Regions from separate parts of the Alteromonas alvinellae genome, predicted to be linked through region 2. Evidence: predicted binding sites of a transcription regulator. Region 2 holds the regulator's gene; each other region holds the start of a gene.

Region 1 (2,274 bases), on a different contig from region 2:
GGCTGCGTCTATCAACTGCAGCATATTGTTGGTGTATGACGCGAGATCTTTGTTTCTCCTGCCAGGGGGAATATTTAGCAACAAGGTAGCGTTTGGCAAATGGTTACAAAGCGCTGATGTATCTTCGCCCAGGGCATATTCAATTGCGGTGATACCTTGGTCTTGTAACGCGAGACGTTTCTGTTGGCTTCGAGTGGTGCCAACAATATTGACCTTACCTGAAAGTGCTTTGCCCACATAGCTGGCTAACCAGCCGTAGCCACTAATTACTACATTTTGAGTCATCGATTAAATACCCCTTTGTTTAGGGCTTAAGAGTACATTAATTGGAGGGCGGTTGTCGTTAACTGAAAAAATGAAAAACCGACTGGGTTACAGTCGGTTTTCTAAGGTGAGTGGTTAGAGTAGTAAGTCGTTTCGTTTTGCGCGTTTAGTTAGCTAAATGCTCCAACTACATTTTCATTTCGTCGTTGTGGTCATGGTGGTTGTCTTGATCAATATCTAGCAGGTTCAAGTCATCTAGCCCCGATATGGATGCCTGCATCTTGCCTTCGGCATAATCCGCTTTTTTTAGTACCTTACACAATGCATCACCTTTTTCTTCTAGCGCAGCCGCTTGGTTTTCTAAGCGATATTCTAAATCTTCACCCCAGCGCTCCATCTTTTGCTCAAACTCAGACATATCACCGCCTTCCCACAACATTTGTGTTCCTACGGCAATAAGTATTCTACCCATAGACTCACTGATTAAAGACTCAATTTGTGCTTCGAATTCTTGCTCCCAGCTTTCGTCAAACCAACCTGGCTCATCGAATTTAGTTGAATCAACGCGAATATTCCCTGCGTCATCATAGAATGAAGTGTTTAGTTTGGTCTCAAGGGAGTCGAACAGTTCACGAAAATCGTCACCCATTTGATCGCCGCCTAACAGTTCAGTAAATACTTCAGTTACTACCACGTTGGCAATTTGCAGCCCTTCACTGGCGATATTCAAGGTCATAGGGATGGCAATATCAATGTTGTTGTAATATTCACTTACCCAGCGCTGTTGTTCGCTGTCAAGCGATACTGATTCGCCGTTAATGGTCATATTGTGATGGGAGTCAATCGTCATCACTGAGCCATTGTCCATCTGTACCGTTAGATCACCTTGGTAATATTGAATATGACCATCAAGCTCCATGTCACAACTGTTGTTTTGATAGCTGCTGTCATGCGCAAATGCATGGCCGCTCATTAAAGCACTGGTAAGGGTAACTGAAAGTAATAGTTTCTTAGACATTGTTCATTCCTTAATTTACGTGTGACGCGTTAACGAAAGTGCTCGAAGCAAACTGCAATGCGTTGTAGTGTCACTGTCAGATAGACGTTAACGATACTCGCTGTTATACCTAAGGTAGAGCAATGGCCTTGCCAATATTTAAAGTTTATATCTTTCAAATAGTTAGTTATATTTGGTGATTTCTTTATGCTCTGTTAAATACACTATTTAGTGAGATTACCAACTAATTAGTAGTTTTGACTAAGATCAATTAATACCAATAGCGGTACATTAAAGCCAATCCAAGCATGGTTAAATCTTATTTATTGGTGCATAATACCGCTAATATTTTTAAGGGGTTATCACAATGGCTGATTGGATTAATGCAATTATGTTTGGTGTTGCGCTAATTGCCTTTACGCTAGGGCTAAGCAGCATCGTTATGGGCTTTATGACTGCTAAAGCAGGTGCTGAAGGTATGCAGGAAAAAATCGAGTACGGTTTTTTTGGCGTTACAGGTTTAGTACTTTGCTTACTGATGGCCTACGCATTGGCTTAAGCGATAAGCATTAAAAAAACCGGCTATATCAGCCGGTTTTTTTTCGCGTAAATTAAGCCTTAATGTTGAGTCTTTTTATTCGTCGTTACTTTTTTGATTAGACTCGCTCTTTTCCTGAGCATCTTTTTGCGTACTATGACTTTCGTTACTGTTTCCATAAGCGCTGTGTTCACGATGAGCAAGCAATGACAAATGTCCATCACGTTGATATGCGCGTAAGTCGAACAAATCCAGCATAGCCATAACGTGGTCGAAAATATCCGCCTGCACTTTTTCGTACCTCACCCATTCCTTTTGTGCACTGAAGCAGTAAATTTCTAAAGGTAAACCAAGCTCGTTAGGCGGTAGCTGCCTAACCATTAGGGTTAGTTCTTGGTTAATATCCGGGTGCTTGCGCAGGTAAGCCTCTAAGTAAGCTCTAAAAGTGCCGATGTTGGTAAGGCGGCGGCTGTTT
Region 2 (2,274 bases):
ACATTGTGAGTCATGGCGAGCTTATTGCGCAAGGAACGGCGGAACAGGTTTTAAGTAATCAAAAAGTAAGGGATGTATACCTAGGCGAACAATTCAGGCTATAGTTAGTGTAACCGAATTGTCATTTTTCAGTTTAGCTCTGGTATATTTAATTTAGAGCATTTAAATAAGACGTAGATGAAACCATCTTTACAGCTAAAATTTAGCCAACAACTTACCATGACACCACAGCTTCAGCAGGCAATTAAACTGCTGCAGCTTTCTACGCTTGATCTCCAGCAAGAGATACAAGAAGCACTCGATTCAAATCCACTATTGGAAGTGGAAGAAGGCAGTGACGAGCCACAGCTAGAAAAGAACAATATCGACAACGATGACAGCGGCTCTGAGGCCACTGCTTCTGCGTCTAGTGACACGTTAGAAGCGGGTGATGCATTAGAGAAAAATGACCTTCCCGACGAGCTACCTATCGATAGCACGTGGGATGAATATTACTCAGCTTCATCTGCGCCAGCGCCAGGCCCGTCTAATGACGACGAGCAAATCTTTCAAGGCGAAACCACTGAAGATATTCAAGAACATCTTCTTTGGCAAATGCGCCTTACTCACTTTTCAGACACTGACCGCGCAATTGCCACTGCTATCATCGACTCTATAGACGAATCCGGTTATCTAACCGTTACCCTTGAGGATATTTTAGAAGCAGTAAATGACGACGACTTAGAAGAGCCAATAGAGATGGACGAAATAGAGTGCGTACTTAAACGCATTCAGATGTTTGACCCCATTGGCTCAGGTTCCCGAACGCCTCAAGAATGCCTTATGGTGCAGTTACGTCAGTTTTCAGACGATACACCGTGGCTTGCTGAAGCAAAGCAACTGATTGAAGAGTACTCTGACTTACTGAGCAGCAAAGACTATCGTACGCTTATGCGTAAAAGCCGATTGAAAGAAGATCAGCTACGCGAGGCAATGCGTTTACTGCAAACCTTGAATCCTCGCCCAGGTAGTGCTTTAGTTACTAAAGAGCCTGAGTACGTTATTCCTGATGTCTCAGTAACCAAGAAAAATGGCCGTTGGGTGGTTGAGCTGAACCCCGACAGTCTGCCTAAATTAAGCGTTAATCAACAATACGCTGCAATGAGTCGCCGTGCCAAGAATAGTAGCGATTCACAATTCATCCGCTCACACATGCAAGAGGCTAAGTGGTTCATAAAGAGCCTTGAATCTCGTAACGAAACCTTAATGAAGGTTGCAAACTGCATTGTGCAGCAGCAAATGGGCTTTTTTGAGCACGGCCCGGAAATGATGAAACCAATGGTGCTAAATGATGTCGCAGAAATGGTAGATATGCACGAATCCACTATTTCGCGAGTGACAACGCAAAAGTACATGCATACGCCACGTGGAATCTTCGAATTGAAGTATTTCTTCTCAAGCCACGTTGCAACAGAGTCTGGTGGTGAATGTTCATCTACAGCGATTCGTGCATTGATCAAGAAATTAGTGGCTGCGGAAAATCCTAGTAAGCCGCTAAGTGATAGCAAGATTGCTTCATTGTTGGCCGAACAAGGCATTAAAGTTGCCCGGCGAACAATAGCAAAGTACCGGGAATCGTTGTCGATCCCGCCGTCGAACCAACGCAAAAGCCTTATTTAATCGGGCTTAATAATATAAGGAAGACGAAATATGCAAATCAACCTTACTGGTCATCATGTCGAAATCACCGACTCTTTGCGTAATTATGTCGATACGAAGTTCAGCAAACTTGAACGTCACTTTGATCACATTTCTAATGTGCATGTCATCCTGAACGTTGAAAAATTAAATCAAAAAGCCGAAGCGACCGTTCATTTAAGTGGCGCTGAAGTATTCGCATCCTCAGAAAATACCGACATGTATGCGGCGATTGACAGCATGGTTGATAAACTCGACCGGCAGGTAATCAAGCATAAGGAAAAACTGAAAAAACATTAGTAGTTAATTAAGCATGGATATACAAGCCATCGTAAGTCTGGACCGCACCGAGTGTGCGGTTCAGTGTAATAGTAAAAAGCGAATTCTTGAGATCATCGCTGATATCGCTGCCAAGCAAAACGAAAACATTGACCAGGCAACGGTACTTAATAGCTTAATGGCTCGAGAACGTATGGGTAGTACAGGCATTGGTAATGGCATCGCTCTGCCCCACGGACGCCTGCCGGGCCTTGAGAAAGTGATTGCCATTGTTGTAACCAGCACGCCAGCTATCGACTTTGACGCCCTTGACGAAAA
Region 3 (2,274 bases), on a different contig from region 2:
CTCTTAAATCAGCTTGTTTTGCCTGCTTAACATAAAAATCTAAGCGTGTTTTTCTAAGCAGATGCGCCTTTTTGGATAGATCAAACTCTACAAGTGATAATGTCTGTTCAACTTTGACGATATCTGCGTGAACTGTGCGTTCAGCGTCATCAGCTGTTGCTTGGCTAATTGAAAGCTTACCCTGCCCGAACAAACCAATTAATGCTATTACAACTGAAACAACTATAGCTGAATAAACCCACTTTAAAACGTTCATGCCTCACTCCTTGACCAATTGTGAACTGCTCATATTCTGAAGAACAACTTATTTGGTAAATGATCTTGGCGCTGAAAAGTTAGTGTATGCCAGTCAGCGCGCTAATTTTAATTACTATGTGTAATTTGATTTTGCAGCTTCTATACCACAATATATTTCTTTGTATTTCAGTAAGATATGAAACAAGACTGCTACTACGAAATGTATTGAAAGAATTTTCTACACACTTTAAGAGAAATTTTCCGTGTCTTTCCTTTAGGCGTAATCAAAGCCCTTCCGTACAAAAGTTAGCGAAACGGCCTCAAGTAAACAGCAGATAAAGAATATAGTGTTTAGTGCCTCTTCGGTGTTACCAAAAAGTTCATTTATTGCGCTAAATATTGCCGTGTGCATAGTCATAAGTATGAGTTGCATTGCTAAGCGATTGTCTATGTAGAAGTTTAAATGTCTAAAATAAAAATAATGCCTTTTGCCTTCTCGTTATTTGACGTTTCCGTTACACCATGGACTACGCCGGCACTATGTCGATGTAATGACCGGCCTACCTTATTTTCGTTAGGCAAGAAAAAAGGGGCGAATGCCCCTTTTTCATTAAGTCGAGTAAAGAAACCATTAGTTCATTGCGGTTTCAGTAACTACGCGAAGGTTGCTTTCAACATCCTTGACATCAGAAGCATTCTTAGCAATTTCTACAGCTAGGTCGCGCTCAGCATCAGAATCAACGTCGCCAGTCAGTGTTACTACACCGTTTTCTACGTCAACATCGATGTCGAAACCTGAAATATCGGTATCCATAAGAAGACGAGTTTTGATTACTGTGGCGATTTTGGCGTCAGTTAACTCGCTTGTGCCTTCGTCAACAGTATCTTCCATGTCATCTGACATGTCGCCTTCCATATCTTTGTCAGAGACAACCGTTAGCTTGTTGTCTACAGACGTTACACCGTCAATATTCGCTACTAGCTCTTCCGCTAGCTTTTTATCAACAGAGTTCTCAACCTTTCCAGTAAGAACGACATTACCGTTTTTAACGTCAGTGTTAATGTCGAATGAATCAAGGTTACCATTGAACAACAGCGTTGCTTCTGCTTTGCCATCAATCCATGCGTCTTTGGCACCTTTCTCCCATTTATTGCTTGTGCTGTCTGTGTCCATGTCACCTGCATATGCAGCTGTAGTCAAAGTTGTAGCAACAATCATAGAAATAAGTGAACGTTTCATAACATTTCTCCTTTGTCGAAACTCGTAGATAGTCATGCCAATTCCTTGCCAAAAAAATAAGATATTGTTTTATATCGTAAATATTCAGTTCCAGGGCTAGTTAAGTGAGTTTTGTTTTGCAAACTTTGCCTTTGTTTGAGAACTTTTTACTTAACTTTGTTAATGCCCAAAACTCGTCAACGTCACTTAAAAAAGCACCTCTTAATTGTACTAGGAAATAACTCTTCGCCGTTGCCCGCCACCTTGTTGCAGTGATACCTAGGTTAAACTTATTTCACAAAGCAGCCGTAGTTATAACGATTCGTATCGCTTCACTGGCTATAGTTATCAATTTAATCTTGCAGACCAAGGTAGCAGGTGAAGCGCCTTCGTTAATTAGACTCAAGGACCAACTAGACATGGATACTGCACTTACTGCTGTTTCAGTCTTATTTATAGCCGTAAGCTGGGCCCCTTTGCTTCCTTCTTCTCATTGGTTAGTAAGAGTGTGGGAATTTCCGCGACTACAAATAGCAGCTATCATTTCTTTGCTAATTGCTGGGCATATTTTTGAATTAACTTATTACTCACAGATTGACATCCTAGCAATAATTATTGTCGCGGGATTAACAGTAAGCCTTATTTATCAAGTTATCTGGATCATTCCTTATACCCCTCTTTATAAAAGAGAAGTTAGGCACGTAGAGGTTGAAAGCGCAAGCCCAAAGCTAAGTGTTTTATCAAGCAATGTGTATATGCCTAATGACGATTTTCGCAAGCTCATTGAACATGTACGAAATAAGCAACCTGATTTTCTC

What was found. Region 2 encodes sigma-54, which starts transcription at its own class of promoters, with help from an activator protein. Its sites were predicted from a motif close to GTTGGCACGNNNNTNGNNT; they were not measured.
Region 1: ACX5KA_RS03540 (DUF2884 family protein) is a predicted target of sigma-54. The motif match lies at 1,400-1,418, and genes of this name have one in related genera.
Region 3: ACX5KA_RS09565 (BON domain-containing protein) is a predicted target of sigma-54. The motif match lies at 1,512-1,530, and genes of this name have one in related genera.

Annotation. Positions count from the first base shown of each region.
Region 1 covers NZ_CACSIH010000046.1:27,039-29,312, forward strand. Annotated here, with positions in the region: gene ACX5KA_RS03535 (NAD-dependent epimerase/dehydratase family protein) at 1-285, opposite strand, end outside; gene ACX5KA_RS03540 (DUF2884 family protein) at 452-1,282, opposite strand; gene ACX5KA_RS03545 (hypothetical protein) at 1,629-1,820, shown strand; gene ACX5KA_RS03550 (mechanosensitive ion channel family protein) at 1,896-2,274, opposite strand, start outside.
Region 2 covers NZ_CACSIH010000203.1:53,448-55,721, reverse strand. Annotated here, with positions in the region: gene lptB (LPS export ABC transporter ATP-binding protein) at 1-104, shown strand, start outside; gene ACX5KA_RS14815 (RNA polymerase factor sigma-54) at 178-1,659, shown strand; gene hpf (ribosome hibernation promoting factor) at 1,690-1,977, shown strand; gene ptsN (PTS IIA-like nitrogen regulatory protein PtsN) at 1,991-2,274, shown strand, end outside.
Region 3 covers NZ_CACSIH010000125.1:70,225-72,498, forward strand. Annotated here, with positions in the region: gene ACX5KA_RS09560 (hypothetical protein) at 1-256, opposite strand, end outside; gene ACX5KA_RS09565 (BON domain-containing protein) at 869-1,477, opposite strand; gene ACX5KA_RS09570 (endonuclease/exonuclease/phosphatase family protein) at 1,876-2,274, shown strand, end outside.